One region of the Rhizobium sp. 57MFTsu3.2 genome, then DNA from elsewhere that is predicted to be linked to it. Evidence: riboswitches for the same ligand, from Rfam matches in the RefSeq annotation. Region 1 holds a riboswitch; the other holds the start of a gene.

Region 1 (12,203 bases):
GCCGATGCCGATCGCACCGCTCATGATCGACATGATCAGCAACAGGCTGAACGTCGAATTGCGAAACAGTGACAGGGGAACGATCGGCTCGGCGGCGCGACGCTCGACGAAGATCCAACCGATCGCCGCCGCTACACCGAGCGCCATGATCGCCAGGCTTTGAGGAGCAACAAGCGAGCCGAAAACCTGAGAGCCATCGGCGGCAAGAACGATGCTAGCCGTCGTCAAGGCGAGCAGCAGGGCGCCGGCGTAATCGATCTTCGGACGGCGGTTGGGCTTCCGATAGGGCAGCATCAAGGCCAGACCGACAAGGACGACGAAACCGATCGGAACATTGACGAGGAAAATCGAGCGCCAGCCGAAGAGATCGCTCATTGCCCCGCCAAGGACGGGTCCGATAGCGCCCGACGCCATCAGAACGAGGCTGGAATAGCTCTGGTAACGCGCCCGTTCGCGCGGTTCGAAGAGGTCTGCGTTGACGGCGAAGATCGACACCATGATGCCGCCGCCGCCAAGCCCCTGCAGCACGCGGGCCGCAATCAGCGTGTTCATGGATACCGCCAGTCCGCAAACGGCGGAACCGACCGTGAAAATCATGATCGCGGCCATCATCACATACTTGCGGCCGAAGAGGTCACCGAGCTTGCCGTAAAGCGGCATCACCGCGCTCACGGCGAGAAGATAGGCGGAGCCGACCCAGCTGAACCGCTCGAGGTGGCCGAACTCGCCGACGATTGTCGGCAAAGCCGTTGCAACGATCTGGTTGTCGAGTGTCGCCATGAACATGGCTGCCATCAGGAAAAGGAAGAGGATGAACCGCCGGCGGTGATCCGTCACAAGCGGCGCTGCGGCAATTTGAGTATCCATGAAGCGTCGTTCCAAATTGGAGAGTGGCCATTTATGTGCTGTTAGCATATATTTGTCAACGTCACTTGATTGACATTGGCATATTCTCAATTGACGCCTGAGATGCTATGTTACCGCAATGAACGAGAGCTTGACGAATCCGACCGAGACTGACGCCGAGACGCATGAGCCGGACATCCTGCGCATTGGGCAAAGCATGACCCGTATGCGTCTCATGACCGGGCGGAGACTGATCGGTCGGCTCGCGATCCAAAGTGTCGCACCGGGCCTCGAGCTGTCACACCTCGACGTGCTGGACACTGTGCGGCGTGCACATGAGGCTGGCGACGTAACGGTTGGGACGATTGCCGAGATGATGCGGATCGACCCCTCGCGCGCAAGCCGCATCGTCGCTGAAATGGTGGGGCGGAATATTCTGCGGCGAAAGGCATCTCAGGCGGATGCGCGGCGGATCATCGTCGTGATGACGCCGCTCGGGCAGAGGTTGCTGTCGGAAATACGCGCGCAGAAGCTCGCATTCGTTTCCGAAGTGGTCAAAGACTGGAAGCCGGAAGAGATCGAGGCGTTCGGAGAGCTATTCGAGAAGTTCATTTCCGGCTTCGAAAGTGTTTTTGAGGCTCGCGTCAAGGATATCGCTGACGAAGCCTGAGCGGCGGCCCTTTCCCTTCCCCCCTGGTTTGCGCTATGGGCAGTGCCCATGAGCCAATCCACCTTCACCATTCTGCTTGGCGGCGAGTTGCAGATAACCGACCGCTTGCGACATGCCATCTCGGGCAGCCGTTTCATAGCCGCCGATGGTGGCATGCGTCATGCGGCAACACTCGGCGTCGTTCCGGAATTGTGGGTCGGCGATTTCGATTCCACGCCGGCGCATCTCGAAGGCGCTTTTCCTGACGTCCCCAGGCAACCTTATCCCGCTGCCAAAGCCTCAACCGACGGCGAGATTGCGGTTACGGAAGCGGTCGCCCGCGGCGCGAAACGCCTCGTCTTGGCCGGCGCCCTTGCAGGCGAACGTTCCGACCATGCCATTCAGCACCTGCTCTATTCCGTCAGCCTGGCGGAGCAGGGTTATGACGTACTTCTGACGTCTGGCAGCGAAGAGGCTGTGCCGCTGATTTCAGGCGCAATCGAACTGGACCTGCCACCAGGCAGTCTCTTTTCGGTGCCTGGCTTCAGCGAACTTCGCGGCCTGACAATCGAAAACGCGCGCTACCCGCTTGCCGACTTCCATTTGCCCTTCGGCTCGTCACGCACCATTTCCAATGTCGCGAAAGGCAAAGTGCGCTTTTCGCTCGAGAGCGGCCGCGCCATTGTGCTCGCCCGCCCCTATGATCTTTCCGGAGTCTGATCTTTGGCGCCTCCCATTCTGAAACTCGACGACGTCTTTCTCAGCTTCGGCGGCACGCCATTGCTTGCCGGCGCCGCCCTGCAGGTGGAGCCCGGAGACAAGATCTGTCTCGTCGGCCGCAACGGCTCCGGGAAGTCGACGTTGCTGAAGATTGCTGCCGGTCTCGTCGAAGCACAGTCGGGAGAGGTCTTCCGCCACCCCTCCTCGACCGTGCGTTATCTCGAACAGGCTCCCGATTTCACCGGATTCAAGACGGTGCAGGCCTATGCCGAAGCCGGCCTCGGCCCGGGTGACGATCATTATCGCGTCACCTATCTCCTCTCGCATCTCGGCCTCACCGGTGAGGAAGATCCACAAAACCTCTCGGGCGGAGAAGCCCGCCGCGCTGCCCTCGCCCGCGTACTCGCGCCAGAACCCGACATCCTGCTCCTCGATGAGCCGACCAACCATCTCGACCTGCCGACCATCGAATGGCTGGAAGGCGAACTGCAGAAGAGCCGCAGTGCGCTCGTCCTGATCTCCCACGACCGCCGTTTCCTGGAGAAGGTTTCAACGGCAACAGTCTGGCTCGACCGCGGCGCATCGCGGCGGCTCGACAGGGGTTTTGCCCATTTCGAAGCCTGGCGTGACCAGGTTCTGGAGGCGGAAGAGCTCGAGCAGCACAAGCTCGGCAAGGCGATCGAGCGCGAAGAGCATTGGCTGCGCTACGGCGTCACGGCCCGGCGCAAGCGCAACATGCGCCGGCTTGGCGAACTGCAGACCATGCGTACTCAGTATCGCGGCCACAAAGGTCCGCAGGGCACCGTGCAGGCAACGGTTTCCGATGCGCAGGAGTCCGGCAAGCTCGTCATCGAAGCCGAGAAGATCACGAAGACCTTCGGCGACCGGCCGATCGTCACTCCCTTTTCCATCCGCGTGCATCGCGGTGATTGCATCGGTCTCGTCGGCCCGAACGGCGCCGGCAAAACCACGCTGTTGAAGATGCTGACCGGGCAGCTCTTGCCGGACAGCGGCACGGTCAAGCTCGGGACCAATCTGGAAATCGCGACGCTGGATCAGAAGCGCGAAGACCTCAATCCGGAAGAGACGCTCGCCCATTACCTGACCGATGGCCGCGGCGAGAACCTCCTCGTCAACGGCGAGCAGCGGCACGTGACCGGCTATATGAAGGAGTTCCTGTTCCAGCCCGAGCAGGCACGCACGCCGATCAGGAACCTTTCAGGCGGCGAGCGCGCACGGCTGATGCTGGCCCGCATCATGTCGCGCCCGGCGAATCTGTTGATCCTCGACGAGCCGACCAACGACCTTGATATCGAGACGCTGGATCTGCTGCAGGAAATCGTCGCCGGCTTCCCCGGCACCGTGATTCTCGTCAGCCACGACCGCGATTTCCTCGACCGCACGGTGACGTCGACAATCGCGCCGGCTGTGCCGGATGCACCTGACGGTCGCTGGATCGAGTATGCCGGCGGCTATTCGGACATGCTGGCACAACGAAAGGGCGCTATCGACGAGCGACGGAAGGCCGAAAAGGCGGCCGAACGAGCGAAGCCGCAGGAGGCAGCCGCTTCCGCCGAAACGGCAAAAGGAAAAGGCAAGCTTTCCTACAAGCAGAAGTTCGCGCTCGAAAATCTTCCGAAGGAAATGGCCAAGGCGGAAGCCGAAATCGCCAAGCGCGAAGAGCGGATGGCAGATCCCAGCCTGTTCAGCAAAGACCCCACCACGTTCAATCGCCTAGCGGCCGAGATGGAGAAATTCCGCGACAGCCTGACGAAGATGGAGGAGGAATGGCTGGAGCTTGAGATGCTGCGGGAGGAGTTGGAGGGCTGAGACAGCACACCCTCCCATTCCGCCCCATCTGTTGCTGGGCAATCTGGCTTCACTTTTCATTGATTCGTCAGCCTTCGACCGGCGGGACTAAGCTGCGCCCCGTAGCCGCAGTTCGTACGACGGCAAGGATGCAGATCATGCCACACAATCTCAACGCATTGACCGGGCTCGTCTGGGCCGCGGGTTTCCTCACTATGGCGTCACACGGCGCGCTTGCCCAGGAGGCGCAACGCGTGCGCGGTGCGATCGAAAGCCTGAACGGCAACACGCTGGTGGTGAAAACGCGAGAGGGCACCGAGCAGACGGTAAAATTGAAGCCGGATTGGAAGGTCCGCGGCATCAGGAAGGCTTCCGTGGAAGACATCAAGCCAGGGGATTTCGTTGGCGTCGCCTCGTTGCCGAAAGCCGATGGCGGCGATGGTGCTCTAGAAGTGCTGATCTTTCCAGCAGCCATGAAAGGCACCGGAGAAGGCAGTCGCCCCTGGGACCTGAAGCCGAACAGCACGATGACCAACGCAACCGTGGCTAAGGCCGTCAAGGCAGTCGACGGCCACACCATCACGCTCACCTATCAGGGCAAGGAAAAGACGATATCCATTGCCGACGATACACCCATCGTTACCATCGCGCCTGCGGGAAAGAAGGATCTTGTCGCAGGAGCGCGCGTGATCGTAATGGGTGAAAAAGCTGCGGACGGCACTGTGTCCTCGGCGAATGTCACGGTCGGCACAAACGGCGCCGTACCGCCGATGTAAGTGATCAGAGTGCTGGTGCCGGCGCGTTCGGCGCCTTTGCCACGACCTTCATCTCAGGCTTCGCGTGCAGCGCTTCAAGATGCAGAACGCGTGGCTTGAAAGTCTCGACGTATGTGTCTGACCGACCGATGTAGATCATCGTTGCCTCAGGCATGGAAGCGAGGACCTGCATCATCGTCGATTGCCATTCCGGCTCCATGCCCTCCAGCACTTCGTCGAATACAATCCATTTCGGCCGCACGAGAAGCAGGCGAGCGAAACCGATCGCCCGCTGCTCGTCTGAGTCAAGCAGCTTGTCCCAGCGGGCTCGGGTATCAAGCCGGGAAACCAGATTTTGGAGACCTGCCTTTTCCAGCGCCGTAACGACATCGGCATTCTGATAGGCGTCCACGGGTTCCGGAAACGCCAATGCTTCGCGAAGGGTACCACCCGGAATGTAGGCCGATTGCGGGACGAAAAGCATGTCGTCCGTGGGCGGCAAGCCGATCTTGCCGCCGCCGCACGGCCAAAGCTCGGAAAGCGCAAGGAAGAGCAATTTGCGATTCACGTTGTGGTCGCCGTTGATCATGACCTTTTCGCCGGCCTTGATCGTCACCGCGCCTTCGTGCATGCGGAAACCACCGCACTGGTCGATGTCCTCACCGATCTTGGCGGCGATCCGGACATGCTCCAGCGTCAGGTTTCCGGAAGGGTTCCGTTCGTACTTGATCGTTCCCTTCATATTGATCTCGTCATTCATGCTGGTGAGCGCCTGCCGGAAATCGGTGACGCGCATCAGGGTGGCGCGCCATTCGGCGATGGGACCGAAATTCGCGACATACCAGCGAAGGGCCGTGTTGACCTGGTTGAAGGCGCCCACGGACACCATCAGCTGGCCAAACGTCAGGCCGCCGGAGAAGTAGGCGGGTGCGGCAACAATGATCGGGATGACAACGACGAGCCAACCGTAGCCGGCCGATACCCAGGTGAGGTTGACGTTGGCCATCGCCACCCGCTTGATGACGGCAAGCACCGCACTGATGTCGGTGTCGATACGTTTCTGCTCATTCTCCTCGCCGCGTGCCACGGTAATCGCCGGCATGTTCTCGTTGGCATGCATCAGCGCGAAGCGAAGCTCTGCTTCCTTCGAGAAACGATCCGCATTGAGCTTTACAAGCTTGCGGCCCACCAGTTGGCTGAGAATCGATGCGGACGCCGCATAAAAGATCGCAGCCCAAACCATATAGCCCGGAATGGAAAAGGAATGCGTGCCGAAACGGAAGATAAAGCCGCTTGAGAGATCCCACAGAACGCCGATGAAACTGATCAGCAGGATCGTCGCCTGCACCAGCCCGATCATCAGGCTCGTGGTGCTTTCCGCGAGGTTGCGGGCGTCTTCGTGCAAGCGCTGATCGGGATTGACGCCGATGAGGCCGCTGGCCGAAAGCCGAAGCGCACGCTTGCGCTGAAGCCACTGGTTGACAAGATCACGCGTCAGGCCTTCGCGCATGTAGACCGCGGTCATCTGATTGAGCCAGGCCTGCACGACGTTGAGCAGCAGCAGCATGCCGGCGATCAACGCGAAGACCTTCAACTGATGGAAGAAGCCGGGCAGATCACGCCGCGCGATGCTGTCGTAAAATGGCGCGTTCCACTGGTTGAGAATGACGGTGGCATAGGCGGTCGCAAGAATGATGGCGATCAGCGCAGTAGCGATCACCAAGACCCTTCCCCGCACGGGCGAATGCCAGAAAGCCGAGAACATGACCCTCAAGCGATAGCCCAGGCTCAGGTCGTATCCTACTCTGTCCTGCCCTTGAATGCTTGGCCTGCCTTTGAGGTCATCTGCCATTACGCGTCCCTAGTCGTCATTCTACTTCAATAAACGTGGTGATTCGCTGTGTCCACCAACAGATTCTAGCAACCTTTAACGTGTGAGTGACTTCGCATCGACCCCACTCTTCGTATGAGCAATTGATTCGCAGCCCGACTGGCGCTATTTAAGGCACTCCGTGGTGATTTGGCCGGCCGGCTTGCAGCCACGTTAAAGAAGTTGCTAAAGGGCCGCGTGCGGACCGATAGCGATATATTCGTTTCTTTGATCGAGTGACCGCAATGCCCATCAAGATCCCCGATACCTTGCCTGCGTTTGAAACCCTGGTTCAGGAAGGCGTACGCGTGATGACCGAGACGGCGGCAATCCGTCAGGACATCCGGCCGCTGCAGATCGGGCTTCTCAACCTCATGCCCAACAAGATCAAGACGGAATTGCAAATGGCCCGCCTGGTCGGCGCTTCGCCGCTGCAGGTGGAGCTTTCGCTCATCCGCGTGGGCAACCATAAAGCAAAGAACACCTCGGAAGACCATCTTCTCGCCTTCTACCAGACGTGGGAGGAAGTGAAGGACCGCAAGTTCGACGGCTTCATCACAACAGGCGCGCCGATCGAGACACTGCCCTACGAGGACGTGAACTATTGGGGTGAAATGCAGCAGATTTTCGACTGGACGGAAACCAACGTCCATTCGTCGATGAACGTCTGCTGGGGCGCGATGGCCGCGATCTATCATTTCCACGGCGTTCCGAAGTACGAACTCAAGGAGAAGGCCTTCGGTGTCTACCGACACCGGAATCTGAAGCCGTCGTCGGTCTACCTGAACGGTTTCTCCGACAATTTCGAAGTGCCCGTGTCGCGCTGGACCGAGGTTCGCCGCAGCGACATCGAAAAGTCACCAGACCTGGAGATCCTGATGGAATCCAGCGAAATGGGCGTCTGCCTGGTGCATGAACGCAAGGGCAAGCGGCTCTATATGTTCAATCATGTGGAGTACGATTCAACGTCGCTCTCGGACGAGTACTTCCGCGACGTGAATGCCGGCGTGCCGATCAAGATGCCGCACAACTATTTCCCGCACAACGATCCGTCGCTGGCGCCGCAAAATCGCTGGCGCAGCCACGCGCACCTGTTGTTCGGCAACTGGATCAACGAGATCTACCAGACGACACCTTACGATCTCAACGACATCGGCAAGGGCAACTGACAGAAGCCGATGCTAAGCGGCCGCGCCTAGTCTGACTGTGCTTCTTTTTTACGACACCCGTTGCGGTTTGCGGCAAATGGGGGCAGGTTCCCTGCCTCAATTAAAGATATATCTGGATGGTCGCTATGGCGGAAATGTTGAAACGGGAAGTTTTTGGGCAAACCCAGTCGGGCGAGACTGTCTTTCGTGTCGAGATCAAGGGTGGCGGGCTGACCGCCAAGATCATCACCTGGGGCGCCGTCATTCAGGATCTCCGCCTTGACGGTCACGATGCGCCGCTGCTGCTTGGCTTCGACGATTTTGACAGCTACCCCGCCCACTCCTCTTACTTTGGAGCGACGCCTGGGCGCTGCGCAAACCGCATCGGCGGCGGCAAGTTCACCTTGGATGGCAAGAACTATCAACTCGATCTCAACGAGAAGGGCGTTACCCATCTTCACGGCGGCAAGGACAACATCGCCAAGCGGAACTGGACAATCGTCGAGCATGATGCCGACCGCGTCGTGTTGAAGATCGTCGATCCCGACGGTCGCGGCGGCTATCCGGGCAACTGCACCATCCAGGCGACGTACCGGGTACACGGCAACGGCGAATTTTCCGTGACCTACGAATCGACGAGCGATCAACCGACGATCGCTAACGTCTGCCAGCATGCCTATTTCAACCTCGACGGCCGCGACGATGCGCTCGGCCACGACATCATGATTGCAGCCGACGGCTACCTCGTGACGAATGAGTTGCAGATCCCGACCGGAGAGGTACGGCCCATCGCCGGAACGGTTTTCGACTTCCGCGAGATGTCGCCCATGAAGCGGTTCGACGGTAGCGAACAGGCACTCTACGATCACAATTTCTGCCTCTCCACCGAACGCACCGCAAAGCGCTCCGTCGCGCTTGCCCGCAGCCTGAACTCAGGCGTTTCGCTGGAAGTTCGCACCACGGAGCCCGGCGTACAGTTCTACGCCGGCTTCAAACTCGACGTGCCTGTGCCAGGCCTCGATGGACGCAAGTATGGTCCCTTCGCCGGCTTCTGCCTGGAAACACAGATCTGGCCGGATGCGATCAACCACGAGGGCTTCCCCGATGCCGTTTTGCGCCCGGGTGAAGTGTTGCGTCAGGAAACGGATTACATTTTCTCGAAGAGCTAACGCTCTCGCCTTGTTCTCGAATGAGCCAACCCTCGCAGGCTTCCTGCGGGGGTTTTTTTTGCGCGTCATTTCTTGCTTGCGATTGGTTCTAAATAGGTTCTATTATTGCGAGATGGATAGAACCAGTCTGATAGCGGAACTGAACAGCCGTGGCCTGCGCGACGAGGCGTTGACCGGGCCGCTTTACAAGCGGCTGGCACAGGCGCTGACCGGTTTGATCCAGGAAGGGTTGCTGAAGCCCGGAACGGCGCTTCCCGGCGAGCGCGATCTGGCCGAAGCCTTGAAGGTCGGGCGTGTCACCGTTCGGACCGCCTATCGCGACCTGATGAATTCAGGCACGCTCGAGTCGCGGCACGGAAGCGGCACCTTCGTTTCCGCCAAGGTCGAGCGAATGGAACAGTCGCTGTGGCGGCTCTCGTCGTTTTCTGCCGACATGCGCTCGCGCGGTCGCGCTCCGGCCGCAAGGATCTTGTCTCGGACGGTCAACACGCCATCTCCGGAAGAGGCGTTCCTGCTTGGCCTTGGGCTTGATGAACCGGTTCTTCGCCTCGATCGTCTGCGCCTTGCCGACGGGCTGCCGCTTGCCATCGAACGCGCTGTCGTGCCGATAAAGTTTCTCGGCGAAGGCGGTGGCGGCGAGGGATCTCTTTATGAAGCGCTCGCGGCGAACGGCCACCGTCCGGTCCGAGCGCTGCAGAGATTGACGGCGGTCACACTCGATCCGTCGTCGGCCGCTGCGCTTAACGTGAATGCCGGCGCGCCCGCACTGCTGATCGAACGTGTGTCGCGTCTGGAGGACCAGCGTGTCGTTGAATACACCCGCTCCCACTATCGTGGTGATGCATATGATTTTGTTGCGGAATTGAGAATCGGAGATGACCTATGAGTGAAAGCCCGTCGCTAATGTTGCAGGAAGCCGGCCAGTCGCCGGAGGTCGTCGCAACGCTGCTGCAGAAAGAAAGGCCCGTCCTCGACGAAATTGCAAAGCTGTTTGCATCGGGCGCTCCGAGCGTCGTGACGACCGCGGCGCGCGGCTCTTCGGACCACGCCGCGACCTTCTTCAAATACCTGTTCGAGATTACCTGTGGCGTGCCAGTCGCATCGGTTGGCCCTTCGATCGCCTCGGTCTACAGCGCATCGCTGCATCTGAAGGGTGGCATCCACTTCACAGTGTCGCAATCCGGCGCGAGCCCCGACATCGTTGCCTTGCAGGATGCGGCAAAACGCGGCGGCGCAACGACGATCGCTGTCGTCAACGTCACCGATAGTCCGCTTGCCAAGCAGGCCGACATCGTTCTCGGGCTCAATGCGGGCGCCGAAAAGAGCGTAGCTGCGACCAAGTCCTTCATCGCCTCGGTCGCCGCGCTTTCCGGTGTCACGGCCGCCATCAGCGGCAAGCGCGATCTGCATGCCTCCCTGGAAAAGCTGCCCGATGCCCTCCAGGCAACCAGCGGCATCGATACGAAGGCCGCAGAGGACGTCCTATTCAACGCCAGCTCACTCTACACCGCTGGTCGCGGTCCTGCCTTCGCCATCGCCCTTGAGGCAGCCTTGAAAGCCAAGGAGACGGCAGGCCTGCATGCAGAAGCCTTCTCCCTTGCCGAGCTGATGCATGGTCCGATGCGCCTTGTTCAGCCAGGCTTCCCGATCGTCGCCTTCACGCCGGATGATCCGGCCTTCGGCAATAACGTGCAGGCTCTGGAGCGACTGCAAAAGCTGGGCGCCACCACCGTGCCGTTCTCGGCCAAGCCGGTTTCCGGCATCAATGTCCAGGTGCCGACGACCGGCAGCGGATTGCTCGATCCCCTTGTTTCGCTGCTCGTCTACTACCGCCTGATCGAGTCGGTCACCCGTCGGAAAGGATTCGACCCCGACAAGCCGGCCAACCTGCTCAAGGTCACGGAGACGATGTGATGGTTCGCAAGATCTTCTCCGGCGCGCGGATCTTCGACGGTCAGCGCTTCCACGACGACAAGGCGCTCATTGTCTCGAACGGCCGTGTCGAGGCGATTGCGGCGGCAGGCGACCTTCCTGACGGTGAGCACACGCGCTTTGAAGGCGGCGTGCTTTCCGCAGGTTTCATCGATGCGCAAGTGAACGGCGGTGGCGGCCGGATGCTCAACGACGAGCCGTCGCCAGCCTCCATGTACATGATTGCTGAAGGTCATCGCCCTTACGGAACGACTGCATTGCTGCCGACGCTGATCACCGATACCGCGGAGGCGACAGCAGCAGCAATCGAGGCAGCCAAGGAAGCCGTCAAGTCGAACCGCGGCGTGGCGGGTCTGCACCTCGAGGGCCCGCATCTGGCGCCTGCCCGCAAGGGAGCACACCTTGCCGAGCTCATGCGCCCGGTCGAAGACAGGGACGTGAAGGCGTTCATTGTGGCCAAGGAGGCGATCGGCACGCTGCTGGTAACGATGGCGGCCGAACAGGTCACGTCGAAACAGGTGCGCGAACTCAGCGAAGCCGGCGTCACCGTCAGCATCGGTCATTCCGATTGCTCCAGCGAGGCGGCAGAGGTACGGTTCGATGCCGGCGCACGTGGCGTCACCCATCTTTTCAACGCCATGAGCCAGCTTGGCCACCGGGCGCCCGGTCTGGTCGGTGCGGCCATCGATCACCCCTCGGTCTGGTGCGGCATCATCGCCGACGGCCATCATGTCGATCCGAAGGCGCTTCGAACCGCGCTTCGTGCCAAGCGGGGCGAGGGCAAGCTCTTTTTCGTCACCGACGCGATGTCGCTGGTTGGATCGGAGCAAGACTCTTTCACGTTGAACGGTCGTACGGTTCGGCGCGAAAGGGGCGGGTTCTGCTCGAAGCTGGTTCTTTCCGATGGCACGCTCGCGGGCTCCGATGTCGATATGGCGTCCACCATCCGCTACGGGATTACCTATCTGGAACTGACTCTCGCCGAGGCCCTTCGCATGGCGACGCTCTACCCGGCGCGCTTCCTCCGCCTTGACGACCGCGGCCACCTGTCACCGGGCGCCCGGGCCGACCTGGTGCATCTCACCGACGCCCTGGAGGTCACACGGACCTTCATCAGCGGTGAAGCCGCCTAGAAAGCGAGGATGTGATGACCGCGATCACCGATGCTTATTTCTCCAATCTGATTGGCCGGCTCGAGGCTTTGAAGACGGAACTCGCCGAGCCCATGGCTTTGGCGGCCAAAGCGATCCTGGAAGCCGCCCGCAACGACCAGCGGGTCTATGTGTTCGGCACCGGGCACTCGCA
Region 2 (6,419 bases), on a different contig from region 1:
GGAGAAGGCGTGTGGCTGATCAGCGAAACGGGCGAGCGATATCTTGATTTCGGCGCGGGCGTTGCCGTCACCTCCGTTGGCCACAGCCATCCGCATGTGGTTGGCGCGCTGAAGGAGCAGGCCGACAAGGTCTGGCATCTGTCCAACATCTATGAGATCCCGGGTCAGGAAACACTGGCAAAGCGGCTGACCGATGCGACCTTCGCCGATAAGGTGTTCTTCACGAACTCCGGCGCGGAAGCCTTGGAATGCGCGATCAAGACCGCGCGCCGCTATCAGTTTTCCAAGGGCCATCCCGAGCGGTTCCATATTATCACCTTTGAAGGCGCCTTCCATGGCCGTACGCTGGCGACGATTGCCGCCGGTGGCCAGGAGAAATACCTCGAAGGCTTCGGTCCCAAGGCGCCCGGCTTCGATCAGGTGCCGTTCGGTGATCTCGATGCAGTCCGCAGCGCCATCACAAATGAAACGGCCGCGATCCTCATCGAACCTATTCAGGGGGAAGGCGGCGTCCGCCCGGCGACGAACGAGTTCCTGAAGGCACTTCGCGCGATCTGCGACGAGCATGGTCTGCTGCTGATTTTCGATGAAGTGCAGACCGGCATGGGCCGCACGGGCAAGCTCTTTGCGCATGAGTGGTCAGGCGCTACCCCCGATATCATGGCGGTTGCCAAGGGCATCGGCGGCGGCTTCCCGCTCGGAGCCTGCCTTGCCACGGCAGAGGCCGCTTCCGGCATGAAGGCCGGCACGCATGGCTCCACTTATGGCGGCAATCCGCTCGCCATGGCAGTTGGCAGTGCCGTGCTCGACGTGATCCTCGCGGAGGGCTTCCTGCAGCAGGTGCGTGACGTCTCGCTGGTATTCCGCCAAGGGCTGGCCTCGCTCAAGGATCGCTATCCTGATATCATCGAGGATATCAAGGGCGAGGGGCTGCTGCTCGGCGTCAAGGCCGCCGTGCCGTCCTCCGAACTGCTGCAGGCGATCCGTGACGCCCATCTGCTCGGCGTACCCGCTGGCGACAATGTCATTCGTCTTCTGCCGCCTCTGGTCGTCACTGCTGACGAAGCCCGCGAGGGCCTTGCCCGCCTCGAACGCGCCGCCGAAAGCGTGCGCGCTGCGAAGGTCAAGAAGACGGCTTAATGAATAGTGCCTGTCGGAAGGCGGGCGTGATAGGTAACGATAATGGCTTCCCCCAAACACTTCCTCGATCTCTCCGCCGTCGCGGCATCCGACCTACGGCTCATCATGGATGACGCAATCTCGCGCAAACAGGCCTTCAAGGCCGGGCAGGGCGACAAGCCGCTATCAGGCAAGATGCTGGCGATGATCTTCGAAAAGCCCTCGACGCGCACCCGCGTGTCCTTCGACGTCGGCATGCGCCAGCTCGGGGGCGAGACGCTGTTCCTGTCGGGCACAGAAATGCAGCTTGGCCGCGCCGAGACGATCGGTGACACGGCCAAGGTGCTGTCGCGCTATGTCGACGCGATCATGATCCGCACGACTGATCATGCCCGCATGCTGGAGCTCGCCGAGCATGCAACCGTTCCTGTCATCAACGCATTGACGGATGATACGCACCCCTGCCAGATCATGGCTGATGTCATGACCTTCGAAGAGCACCGCGGCCCGATCAAGGGCAAGACGATCGCCTGGACCGGCGACGGCAACAACGTGCTGCATTCGTTGGTCGAAGGAGCCGCGCGTTTTGGCTACCGCATGAATATGGCGGTGCCCCTTGGTTCCGAGCCAAAGGATCACTATCTGAACTGGGCCCGCAATGAGGGCGCCGAAATCATGCTTTACCATGATGCAGACCGTGCGGTCGCCGGCGTCGATTGTGTGGTGACCGATACCTGGGTCTCCATGAATCAGGAACATCGGGCCCGTGGTCACAACGTATTCCAGCCTTATCAGGTCAATTCGGCTTTGATGGCGCAGGCCGACAAGGATGCATTGTTCATGCATTGCCTGCCCGCCCATCGTGGTGAGGAAGTTACGGACGAGGTGATCGACGGCCCGCAATCCGTGGTCTTCGATGAAGCGGAAAACCGTCTTCATGCGCAGAAGTCGATTCTTGCTTGGTGCCTGGGCGCGATCTGAACCATACTGGACGCCACGTTTGGCCGGAAGGCCCGGTGGCCGTGCGAGCGGATGGACACCCTTGTCTGCCGCTCTCAGACTAGGAGAAGACCATGGCAGAACCTGCAGCCACCCTCGGCGAATTCAATTTCGCCGGCGATGATCATGTCGTTCCGTTTCAGGTTGAGGGACTGGATGTGCGCGGTCGCGCCGTCCAGCTCGGGCCGATGCTGGACGCGATCCTCGAGCGCCATCGCTATCCTGCGCCCGTCGCGCGGCTTCTTGCCGAAGTCGTTGTGCTGACGGTGCTGCTCGGCACGTCGCTGAAATTTGAAGGCAAGTTCACGGTCCAGACCAAGGGCGACGGCCCGGTGGACCTGCTTGTTTGCGATTTCTCGACGCCTGAGAACGTGCGTGCCTACGCCCGCTTCAACCAGGGCCTCCTCGACAGGGCCGTTGCGGCAGGGCAGATCGAGCCCGAACAGCTTCTCGGCAAGGGCATGCTGGCCTTTACGATCGATCAGGGCAAGTTTTCCCAACCCTACCAGGGTATCGTTGCGCTCGACGGTGCGACCCTTGAAGAGATTGCCGGCACCTATTTCCGCCAGTCTGAGCAGATCCCGACGCGGGTGCGTCTTGCTGCTGCCGAACTCTTCGATCGCGACGACGCGGGCAAGCCGCGCCACCGCTGGCGGGCTGGCGGTCTTGTCGCCCAGTTCCTGCCGGAAGCGCCGGAGCGCATGCGCCAGCCGGATCTTCACGGCGGCGACGGCGATAGGACTGGCGGCACCCACAAGGAAGACGATGCCTGGATGGAAGCCCGCTCGCTCGTCGACACGATCGACGCCGACGAACTGACGGATCCGCAAGTCGGCACCGAGCGGCTGCTATATCGTCTGTTCCACGAGCGTGGGGTTCGCGTCTACGAACCGCGCGAGGTGTTCGATCGGTGCAGCTGTTCCCGCGAAAAGATCAAGGGGGTGCTGAAGGGCTTCTCGGCGGCGGAAATTGATGCCAGTCAGGAAGACGGCGCAATTTCGGTCACCTGCGAATTCTGCTCGACGACCTATCGTTTCGAAGTGGAAGAGGTGGCAGAGCCTGCGGAGTGATCAGTTCAGGACTCTCAGCAGCCCTGGCGAATCCAGTGAGAAGGCGGGTATTTCGACATTGAAAAGCTCGCCTTCGTCCGTTTCCATCTGGTAGTGGCCGAACATCAGCCCCGACGGCGTATCCAGCGGGCAGCCCGAGGAATATTCATAGGTATCGCCGGGCGCGAGCCGCGGCTGTTCGCCCACGACGCCGGCGCCCGTGACCTCATCGACGAGGCCGTTCTGGTCGGTGATGTTCCAATAGCGGTTCACCAGTCGCACGGACTTGTCGGAATTGTTGCTGATGACGATCCGGTAGCCCCAGACATAGCGATCGTCTTCCGGATCGGATTGCTCCTCCAGATAAAAAGGTTCGACGACGACTTCAATGTCTCGTGTAAGGGCGCGGTACATGCCTACACCATAGTCAATATACGTTACCGGTATCTTATACGACAGCCGATCCGTCAATAAACCGATAGTCGATCACGTCCGTAATGCCTGTAAAGGCAAGAAGTTTCGCCACTTAAGCCTGACTTTGACCTGTCTTGGGTGGGGCAAAGCAGCATGTGGCGGTCGGCCGGATTTGCGTCGATCCGGCCGATGTCGGCTGATCAGGCGTTCACTTTTGCGAGAGCCTGGGCGAAGTCCTCGATCAGGTCGTCCGTGTCCTCGATGCCGGCGGAAAGACGAACGGTACCGCCGGAAATGCCGAGCTCCGCCCGTGCTTCGTCGGTCAGGTTCTTGTGCGTCGTCGTAGCCGGATGCGTGATCAGGCTCTTGGCGTCGCCCAGATTGTTGGAGATCTTGACGACCTGCAAGGCGTTTTGGAGCGCGAAAGCTGCTTCCTTGCCGCCCTTGAGTTCGATGGCGACCAGTGTCGAGCCACCCTTCATCTGCTTGGCGACGATGTCGGCCTGCGGATGATCGTTGCGGCCGGGATAGATGACCTTGGCGACCTTCGGCTGATCGGCCAGGAAGTCGGCGATCTTCGATGCGTTTTCGGTCTGCTGCTTGACGCGCAGCGGCAGCGTCTCGAGTCCCTTCAGCAGCGTCCATGCCGTGAACGGCGACATGGCCGGGCCGGTGTGGCGGTAGTAGTCCTGAAGGTTCTCGTTGACCCATTCCCGGTCGGAGAGGATGACGCCACCGAGGCTGCGGCCCTGGCCGTCGATGTGCTTGGTGGCCGAATAGACGACGATATGGGCGCCGAGCTCGAGCGGCTTCTGGAAGATCGGCGTGGCGAAGACGTTGTCGACCACGACCTTGGCGCCGATCTGGTTGGCGAGCTTGGCGACGCCGGCAATGTCTATCACCTCGAGTGTCGGATTGGTCGGGCTTTCCAGGAAGAACACCTTGGTGTTCGGGCGGATCGCCTTTTCCCAGTTTTCCAGATGGCGACCGTCGACCAGCGTGCATTCGATACCGTATTTCGGGGCGAGCGTCTCGACGACCCAGCGGCAGGAGCCGAAGAGGGCGCGGGCGGCAACGATGTGGTCGCCGGCCTTCACCTGGCAGAGGATTGCGGCGGTGACGGCTGCCATGCCGGAGGCCGTGGCGCGGGCTTCCTCCGCGCCTTCCAGTGCGCACATGCGCTTCTCGAACATGTCGTTTGTCGGGCTGCCGTAGCGAGCGTAGATATAGCCTTCCGTTTCGCCCTTGAAGCGCGCTTCGGCCGCTTCCGCGCTCTCATAGACGAAGCCCTGCGTGAGGTAGATGGCTTCCGAGGTCTCGCCATATTGCGAGCGCAAAGAGCCGTCGTGAACGAGTTGGGTTGCGGGGCGCCAAGTCTTGCTCATGAATCACCACTTTCAAACAACAAAAAAACCGGCCGCGAAAGCAGACCGGTTTTGCACCCGGTCCTTTTAGCCACTTGTTTAACGTGGCTGCAAGCCGACCGGCCAAATCACCACGGGATAAAAGTGCAATACTGCCGTTCTATGCTTGCGTCAATTCCTTGAGTTTGGTTTTGTCTCCCGCGAATATGGATGGGGCATGATGGCTCGCGAAACAGGAATTTTGGCGGATCGCGCGATAGCCGCGCTCTTTGAGGCGGGACGTCTCACCAGCGAGCGCGATTTGGACCACGACCAGATCCAACCGGCAAGCCTTGACCTCAGGCTTGGCGCGAAGGCATTCCGCGTTCGCGCGAGCTTCATGCCGGGTCCTTCCCATTTGGTGTCCGATAAGCTCGATCGCCTCAGCCTCCACGTCGTCGACCTCAGCGAAGGCGCCGTGCTGGAGACCGGCTGTGTCTATATCGTTCCCTTGATGGAGCGCCTCGACCTGTCGGCCGACATGTCGGCCTCGGCCAATCCCAAAAGCTCGACCGGACGTCTCGATATCTTCACCCGCGTCATCACCGACTACGCGCAGGAGTTCGACAAAATCCCGGCTGGCTACTCCGGCCCGCTCTATCTCGAAATCAGTCCGCGTACTTTCCCGATCGTCGTGCGTCGAGGCTCGCGCCTGTCGCAGATCCGCTTCCGGGTCGGCCATTCGATACTTGGGGAGCCGGAATTGCTCGCGCTCCACGATGCCGAAACGCTGGTCGCCAGCAAGCTGCCGAACGTCTCCGGCGGCGGCATTGCCCTGTCGATTGATTTGGCCGGCGACAAGGATGGACTGATCGGCTACCGCGGTAAGCACCACACTGCAGTCGTCGATGTCGACAAGAAGGCGCAGCACGACATCTATGACTTCTGGGAACCTCTCTATAGCCGCGGTCGCAACGAACTGATCCTGGATCCGGACGAGTTTTATATTCTCGTCTCGCGCGAAGCCATCCATGTGCCACCGCACTACGCGGCAGAGATGACCCCCTTCGATCCGTTGGTTGGCGAATTTCGCGTGCATTATGCAGGCTTCTTCGACCCCGGCTTCGGCCACGTCCCCGCCGGCGGCCGCGGCAGCCGCGCCGTGCTCGAGGTCCGCAGCCACGAGGTTCCCTTCATCCTCGAGGACGGCCAGATCGTCGGTCGCCTCGTCTATGAGCATATGCAGGAGCACCCCGAGAGCCTCTACGGCTCCGGCCTCGGCTCCAACTATCAGGCCCAGGGCCTGAAACTCTCGAAGCACTTCCGCATCTGACAACGCCAATGCCCGCTTGACAGCGGCACCCATCTATTGGAAATCTCGCTCCAACGCGGGTGTAGCTCAATGGTAGAGCAGCAGCTTCCCAAGCTGAATACGAGGGTTCGATTCCCTTCACCCGCTCCAAGTTCAGATGGTTTTGCTGGGACTGAGCGGATT

What was found. Region 1 has a riboswitch for S-adenosylmethionine ahead of metA (homoserine O-succinyltransferase). Riboswitches for the same ligand answer to the same signal wherever they lie in the genome.
Region 2: it holds a riboswitch for S-adenosylmethionine, as region 1 does, so the genes downstream of both, AF71_RS00040 (O-succinylhomoserine sulfhydrylase) here and metA (homoserine O-succinyltransferase) in region 1, are expected to answer to the same signal.

Annotation. Positions count from the first base shown of each region.
Region 1 is NZ_JDWI01000045.1:6,344-18,546, forward strand. It holds gene AF71_RS29145 (MDR family MFS transporter) at 1-867, opposite strand, end outside; gene AF71_RS29150 (MarR family transcriptional regulator) at 986-1,516, shown strand; gene AF71_RS29155 (thiamine diphosphokinase) at 1,565-2,215, shown strand; gene AF71_RS29160 (ABC-F family ATP-binding cassette domain-containing protein) at 2,219-4,045, shown strand; gene AF71_RS29165 (DUF5666 domain-containing protein) at 4,240-4,800, shown strand; gene AF71_RS29170 (ABC transporter ATP-binding protein/permease) at 4,805-6,631, opposite strand; SAM riboswitch at 6,782-6,859, shown strand; gene metA (homoserine O-succinyltransferase) at 6,895-7,818, shown strand; gene AF71_RS29180 (aldose epimerase family protein) at 7,944-8,966, shown strand; gene AF71_RS29185 (GntR family transcriptional regulator) at 9,079-9,852, shown strand; gene AF71_RS29190 (SIS domain-containing protein) at 9,849-10,880, shown strand; gene nagA (N-acetylglucosamine-6-phosphate deacetylase) at 10,880-12,031, shown strand; gene AF71_RS29200 (SIS domain-containing protein) at 12,046-12,203, shown strand, end outside.
Region 2 is NZ_JDWI01000001.1:4,839-11,257, reverse strand. It holds gene AF71_RS00060 (aspartate aminotransferase family protein) at 1-1,140, shown strand, start outside; gene argF (ornithine carbamoyltransferase) at 1,183-2,100, shown strand; gene AF71_RS00050 (Hsp33 family molecular chaperone) at 2,193-3,188, shown strand; gene apaG (Co2+/Mg2+ efflux protein ApaG) at 3,189-3,581, opposite strand; gene AF71_RS00040 (O-succinylhomoserine sulfhydrylase) at 3,782-4,966, opposite strand; SAM riboswitch at 5,012-5,090, opposite strand; gene AF71_RS00035 (2'-deoxycytidine 5'-triphosphate deaminase) at 5,163-6,257, shown strand; tRNA gene AF71_RS00030 (tRNA-Gly) at 6,313-6,386, shown strand.